DNA from 2 places in the Psychrobacillus sp. FSL K6-4615 genome. Region 2 is predicted to be linked to the other one. Evidence: a T-box and tRNA genes for the amino acid it is inferred to sense, from the RefSeq annotation. Region 2 holds a T-box; the other holds one or more tRNA genes.
What was found. A T-box is a leader RNA that pairs with one kind of tRNA and senses whether it is charged. The one in region 2 lies ahead of argS (arginine--tRNA ligase), so its partner is inferred to be a tRNA-Arg.
Positions count from the first base shown of each region.

Region 1: it has a tRNA-Arg gene. The T-box ahead of argS (arginine--tRNA ligase) is inferred to sense a tRNA for this amino acid. The anticodon was not compared.

Region 1 is NZ_JBBOYQ010000001.1:2,482,208-2,485,676, forward strand. Features, by position in the region: gene MKX53_RS12340 (hypothetical protein) at 1-47, opposite strand, end outside; tRNA gene MKX53_RS12345 (tRNA-Glu) at 262-333, opposite strand; tRNA gene MKX53_RS12350 (tRNA-Ser) at 340-430, opposite strand; tRNA gene MKX53_RS12355 (tRNA-Asn) at 436-510, opposite strand; tRNA gene MKX53_RS12360 (tRNA-Ile) at 515-591, opposite strand; tRNA gene MKX53_RS12365 (tRNA-Gly) at 599-672, opposite strand; tRNA gene MKX53_RS12370 (tRNA-Phe) at 679-754, opposite strand; tRNA gene MKX53_RS12375 (tRNA-Asp) at 829-904, opposite strand; tRNA gene MKX53_RS12380 (tRNA-Met) at 908-982, opposite strand; tRNA gene MKX53_RS12385 (tRNA-Ser) at 1,035-1,127, opposite strand; tRNA gene MKX53_RS12390 (tRNA-Ile) at 1,138-1,214, opposite strand; tRNA gene MKX53_RS12395 (tRNA-Met) at 1,221-1,294, opposite strand; tRNA gene MKX53_RS12400 (tRNA-Ala) at 1,319-1,394, opposite strand; tRNA gene MKX53_RS12405 (tRNA-Pro) at 1,407-1,483, opposite strand; tRNA gene MKX53_RS12410 (tRNA-Arg) at 1,489-1,565, opposite strand; tRNA gene MKX53_RS12415 (tRNA-Leu) at 1,581-1,669, opposite strand; tRNA gene MKX53_RS12420 (tRNA-Gly) at 1,685-1,759, opposite strand; tRNA gene MKX53_RS12425 (tRNA-Leu) at 1,777-1,861, opposite strand; tRNA gene MKX53_RS12430 (tRNA-Lys) at 1,886-1,958, opposite strand; tRNA gene MKX53_RS12435 (tRNA-Thr) at 1,965-2,040, opposite strand; tRNA gene MKX53_RS12440 (tRNA-Val) at 2,054-2,129, opposite strand; rRNA gene rrf (5S ribosomal RNA) at 2,155-2,270, opposite strand; rRNA gene MKX53_RS12450 (23S ribosomal RNA) at 2,391-3,469, opposite strand, start outside.
Region 2 is NZ_JBBOYQ010000001.1:1,874,106-1,877,574, forward strand. Features, by position in the region: partial or broken gene argS (arginine--tRNA ligase) at 223-1,901, opposite strand; T-box leader at 1,937-2,152, opposite strand; gene MKX53_RS09150 (hypothetical protein) at 2,372-2,650, shown strand; gene MKX53_RS09155 (transglycosylase SLT domain-containing protein) at 2,897-3,469, opposite strand, start outside.

The sequences.
Region 1 (3,469 bases), 610 kb from region 2:
ACCGCTAGTACAAGTATGAGCATAACTTTACTAAATTTTTGAAACAACTATAACCTCTCCCTTCATTGGAAATTATATCATATTTTAAAACCACTATAAATATAACCTTAGGTTCATTATTCATGCGGTATCAATGGTCATTATGTTGTATACATTCTATTGACTGACCTTTCCATACATTGGCATAGAAAAAGAGAAAGGAATAAAATAAAAGTTAAAAATAAAAAAGGTAACCAATGATTGGTTACCTTTTTTTGAGTATGACCCCTACGGGATTCGAACCCGTGTTACCGCCGTGAAAGGGCGGTGTCTTAACCGCTTGACCAAGGGGCCAATATATGGCGGAGAAGGAGGGATTTGAACCCTCGCGCCGGTTGCCCGACCTACACCCTTAGCAGGGGCGCCTCTTCAGCCACTTGAGTACTTCCCCATATATGGCTCCGAAGGTAGGACTCGAACCTACGACCAATCGATTAACAGTCGATTGCTCTACCACTGAGCTACTTCGGAATAATGGTGGGCCTAAATGGACTCGAACCATCGACCTCACGCTTATCAGGCGTGCGCTCTAACCAGCTGAGCTATAGGCCCATTATTTTGGAGCGGGTGAAGAGAATCGAACTCTCATCATCAGCTTGGAAGGCTGAGGTTTTACCACTAAACTACACCCGCATTAAATGGTGGCTCAGGACGGAATCGAACCGCCGACACAAGGATTTTCAGTCCTTTGCTCTACCGACTGAGCTACTGAGCCTCTTCAATCTTAAAATAAAAGCTAATTGTTTAGGCTATATTTACAATTGATATGTATTAATATTATTAAATAAATGGCGGTCCCGACCGGGATCGAACCGGCGATCTCCTGCGTGACAGGCAGGCATGTTAACCGCTACACCACGGGACCATTTGGTTGCGGGGACAGGATTTGAACCTGCGACCTTCGGGTTATGAGCCCGACGAGCTACCACTGCTCCACCCCGCGACAATAAAATACTTAAGGATTATTATTACTTCCACAAACAATAAGATAAAAATGGAGGAGGAAGAGGGATTCGAACCCCCGCGCGGTATGACCCGCCTGTCGGTTTTCAAGACCGATCCCTTCAGCCGAACTTGGGTATTCCTCCAAGACATTGTTGGTGGACCTTGCAGGACTCGAACCTGCGACCGGACGGTTATGAGCCGTCTGCTCTAACCAACTGAGCTAAAGGTCCTTAAGATGGCGGCAGAGGGAGTCGAACCCACGACCTTTCGGGTATGAACCGAGTGCTCTAGCCAACTGAGCTACACCGCCATGATTTTCAAACTAATTTATAAATGGTGGAGCCTAGCGGGATCGAACCGCTGACCTCCTGCGTGCAAGGCAGGCGCTCTCCCAGCTGAGCTAAGGCCCCATAAATAATAACTGGTCGGGAAGACAGGATTCGAACCTGCGACCCCTTGGTCCCAAACCAAGTGCTCTACCAAGCTGAGCTACTTCCCGTTATATGGTGCGCTCGGCAGGACTCGAACCTGCAACCTCTTGATTCGTAGTCAAGTGCTCTATCCAATTGAGCTACGAGCGCAATGTTTCAAAAAAGTGGTGCCGAGGACCGGAATCGAACCGGTACGGTAGTCACCTACCGCAGGATTTTAAGTCCTGTGCGTCTGCCAGTTCCGCCACCCCGGCACTTTAGTGAATCTTTGGAGCGGAAGACGAGGTTCGAACTCGCGACCCCCACCTTGGCAAGGTGGTGTTCTACCACTGAACTACTTCCGCTCGGTTATTAAATTAAATGGTGCGGGTGAAGGGAGTCGAACCCCCACGCCTTGCGGCGCTAGATCCTAAGTCTAGTGCGTCTGCCAGTTCCGCCACACCCGCATACATAATTCACTGAAAAAGTGATGAGCCATGTAGGATTCGAACCTACGACCCTCTGATTAAAAGTCAGATGCTCTACCAACTGAGCTAATGGCTCGGAAAATGGTGCCGGAGAAAGGACTTGAACCCTCAACCTACTGATTACAAGTCAGTTGCTCTACCAGTTGAGCTACTCCGGCAGGAGTAAATATATGGTGGAGGATGACGGGCTCGAACCGCCGACCCTCTGCTTGTAAGGCAGATGCTCTCCCAGCTGAGCTAATCCTCCTGGGTAAGTTATGTATTTATTGCAAGCCCAGCGACGTCCTACTCTCACAGGGGGAAACCCCCAACTACCATCGGCGCTGAAGAGCTTAACTTCCGTGTTCGGTATGGGAACGGGTGTGACCTCTTCGCCATCATCACTAGACTTGAATAATTATTGAAAGACAAGTTTTATTATACCAACTCTGTAGAATATTACAAGAGTTATTTTTAAAAAATTTATTCTTTCAAAACTGGATAAACGACATTGTTACGTTAAACAAATTTGGTTAAGTCCTCGATCGATTAGTATTCGTCAGCTGCACGTGTCGCCACGCTTCCACCCCGAACCTATCTACCTCATCGTCTTTGAGGGATCTTACTTACTTGCGTAATGGGAAATCTCATCTTGAGGGGGGCTTCGTGCTTAGATGCTTTCAGCACTTATCCCGTCCACACATAGCTACCCAGCGATGCTCTTGGCAGAACAACTGGTACACCAGCGGTGTGTCCATCCCGGTCCTCTCGTACTAAGGACAGCTCCTCTCAAATTTCCTACGCCCACGACGGATAGGGACCGAACTGTCTCACGACGTTCTGAACCCAGCTCGCGTACCGCTTTAATGGGCGAACAGCCCAACCCTTGGGACCGACTACAGCCCCAGGATGCGATGAGCCGACATCGAGGTGCCAAACCTCCCCGTCGATGTGGACTCTTGGGGGAGATAAGCCTGTTATCCCCGGGGTAGCTTTTATCCGTTGAGCGATGGCCCTTCCATGCGGAACCACCGGATCACTAAGCCCGTCTTTCGACCCTGCTCGACTTGTAGGTCTCGCAGTCAAGCTCCCTTCTGCCTTTACACTCTTCGAATGATTTCCAACCATTCTGAGGGAACCTTTGGGCGCCTCCGTTACACTTTAGGAGGCGACCGCCCCAGTCAAACTACCCGCCTGACACTGTCTCCTACCCGGGTTACGGGTATGGGTTAGAATTTCAATACAACCAGGGCAGTATCCCACCGACGCCTCCTCCGAAGCTGGCGCTCCGGGCTCTAAGGCTCCTGCCTATCCTGTACAAGTTGCACCAAAATTCAATATCAAGCTATAGTAAAGCTCCACGGGGTCTTTCCGTCCTGTCGCGGGTAACCTGCATCTTCACAGGTACTATAATTTCACCGAGTCTCTCGTTGAGACAGTGCCCAGATCGTTACGCCTTTCGTGCGGGTCGGAACTTACCCGACAAGGAATTTCGCTACCTTAGGACCGTTATAGTTACGGCCGCCGTTTACTGGGGCTTCAATTCGCACCTTCGCTTGCGCTAAGCACTCCTCTTAACCTTCCAGCACCGGGCAGGCGTCAGCCCAT
Region 2 (3,469 bases):
CTGAAAGCTATTGCTGATTCGTTCATAGGAAATTTACATCAAATATCCAGATAACAAAGAAAAGCAAACTCTATTTAGCTCGTTTGCTTCTTTTTCGATCAAATGGAGTTTTCCATGCCTTCCCTTAAAAGCAGAAACTATCGTTCTATTGTTCGTGCTTGTCTTTGTAGAGTACTGTATACAGTTGCTGAATATTATATCCGTACTTATTCCAACCTTGCATTACATCTTTTCAGGAGTTGGCATACCTAATAAACGTAGGCATTCCTTTAAAACTATAGATACCGAAAACGCTAATGTTAACTTAGAAGAAGTGGTTTCATCCTTAGCTAAAATTTTGGTATTCGCATAATATTTATTGAACTGGCGCGATAGTAGTAAACAATACTTTGCTATTTGAGATGGATCAGCATAAGCAAACGCTTTTTCTACAACTCCAGGAAAATCCTCGAGTAGTTGGATAATTGCCATGTTTCATCTCCAAGTGGTGAAAAGTTGAATTCTACAGCCTTAAAGTTGCCTTTTTGGAGCAACGAACAGATTCTAGCATTAGTATATTGTACATAAGGTCCAGTTTCCCCTTCAAAGTTAAGCATCTGTTCTAACGAAAACTCAATATCATTCATGCGATCATTTTTTAAATCATTGAAAATAACTGCTCCTATACCAACTTGCTGAGCAATTTCCTCTTTATCCTCTAAGGTTGGATTTTTCTCATTAATATTTTGCTTTGCTGTGTGAATGGCATCCGCTATTACGTCAGCCAGCAAGATGATTTTACCTTTACGGGTAGACATTTTTTTGCCGTCTTTCAGCATCATTCCAAATGGAACATGCTCTAGCTGTTTAGCCCATTCATAGCCCATTTTCTCAAGTACCGAAAATAGTTGCTTAAAGTGAAGTGATTGTTCATTTCCTACAACATAAAACGTCTTAGTCGCTTGATATGTTTGTTGACGATAGATAGCTGCTGCTAGATCACGGGTCGCATAAAGGGTAGCCCCATCTTTCTTTGTAATCAGACTAGGGGGCATATCTTCGAGTTCTACTACAAACGCCCCGTTAGATTCCATTAACAATCCCTTTTCTTTTAAACCGTCTACTACACTAGTCATCTTATCGTTATAAAAAGCTTCTCCAGCATACGAATCAAAGCGAACACCCAAAAGTTCATAGATTTGTTGGAACTCCTTTAAAGATGCATCTTTGAACCAATTCCATAAGTTTAGAGCTTCTTCATCCCCTTCTTCGAGCGATTTAAAGGCTGCACGAGCTTGTTCGTTTAACGAGTCATCTTTTTCTGCCATTTCATGAAAATGTACGTAAATCTTTAATAGCTCTGCAATCGGTGCTGCAAGAATTTTGTCTTGGTTTCCCCATAATTTATAAGCGACAATAAGCTTGCCAAACTGCGTGCCCCAATCTCCTAGGTGGTTAATACGAACAGCTTCGTACCCATTTTTCTCTGTAATATTCGCTAACGAGTTGCCTATTACAGTTGAACGCAAGTGCCCCATTGAAAAAGGCTTTGCTATATTTGGTGAGGAAAAATCAATGATAATTTTTTCATGCTCTTTCTTTTTACTTCCGTACTGTTGTAAATCGGTCGTAATAGCTTGTAAAACTTGGTTAGTAACTAGTTCTTGATGGAGGAAAAGATTCACGTATCCTCCAGCTACTTGTATGTTGGTGATTAAATAATCCTCTAACTTCTTACTTAACTCTAACGCTATTTGCTGCGGAGCTTTACGCATTTTAGGAGCTAATGTAAAACAAGGAAATGCCATATCGCCGTGTTTTGTTTGCTTTGGTTTTTCTAATAATTGTTCCACTTGCTCTACAGTCCATTCATTTTCTAAAGCATTCGAAATGATAGTTGCAATTTGATATGTCAGGCTCATATTTTCTCCTCCAATATAAAAAGCCCTCGTCTCTTATAAGAGACGAGAGCTATATTCCCGTGGTACCACTCTAGTTGCCACAAATGTGACCGCTTTTACGTTCGTAACGAGGTATCTTCCCCGATTTTCCCTACTCCATTTCAGGACATTTCTCCGAAGTGCGCTTCATCGATCTTCTGTATTAGGCTCCCACCGTCCCTAACTCGCTTCCGCAGTTGTGCATCGATTACTCTCTTCATCAACGAATTTAACTTTATGATTTTACATATAGTACAGTATTTTCAAAATTGCGTCAACACCATCGTTCAAATTTTATAAATACTTATCATTGGTCCCGTCGATTGAATCACTCCACTCGCTTATCCAACTTACACAAGTTCCTCAGAAGCAACTAAAAAATTTTCACCAAAAACCACACTATGAATATAATGAGCACAAAAGGTAAGTGTAAATTATTGGAGGTTAACGACTTGGATAAAAATAAAAACTTTTTATTCCATGAAAATCAAAATAGTCAAAACCACCAAACAGATAGCCAAAGCGCTAAACTCGCTGTCATCGCAGGGGCAATCACTACGCTTGGCGATGTTCTTGCTACGATGGCATCCGTATTAGCTATAGAAGAGGCACGGCAGGAACAAAGTGAAAATGGCAACAATGGAAATAGTAAAAATATGCAGAAACAACTTGATTATTTAACATCTGAAATGGAAAAAATAAAAAAACAAATAAATTCCCCGAGGAGATAGTACACTAATTTGCGCTTATTCTTCACAGAAAGGGCTAATATTTAAGTGGAGTTGTCATGATTGTATTAATTAGCTTTATCAAAATAAACAAATGCCACTTAATCCCATGTATAGTTTAATGGATTAAGTGGCATTCAAATTTTCATAACTAGTTGACTCATATTCTACTCGTTTGGTTTTATATAAAGAGATTTCATTACTTCCGGGTAGTTTGGACAATCTAATTACATCGACGACTAGCTTTAGTTATTTTGCAAGTAATGCTAACTTTCTTTTAGATGGTGTTTCATACTTTACTTTAGCGGACTTTTGAACAAAACTTCCATTACCTACACCGTATAAACCACCATGATTGCTCTTATAGCTATAAACTCGGTATTCCTCTCCTTTTTTCATAGGACGTACCGTAGTCAATGATCCGTTACTTTCCATTTTGACCAAGTTTGTATTAGATAAAATAGTAACTTTACCTATTTGCCCCAATTTGAGTTCTGTTTTTCCCCACATCACTCTTACAGCGGATACATCTAATTTCTTTGTAATATACGCAGAGGAGATATAACCTGCTAACTTTTTATCTTCTGTTTTAACTGGGTACCATACAAACTGGTTTAAACTTGTCAAAGATTGATCAAAAATGAAATCACCTTCAATTGTTAAGGTAGAATTCTTTACTAATTGCTTTTGAATGGATGAAGATCCGGGCTTTAACCTTAACTTTACCTTATCTTCTGTTACTAAAACCTTGTCTCCTTTTTGAAAATGATATGCAGAGGAATGTATTTGATCGTTTAAGGAATACTCCATCTTTTTGAATCT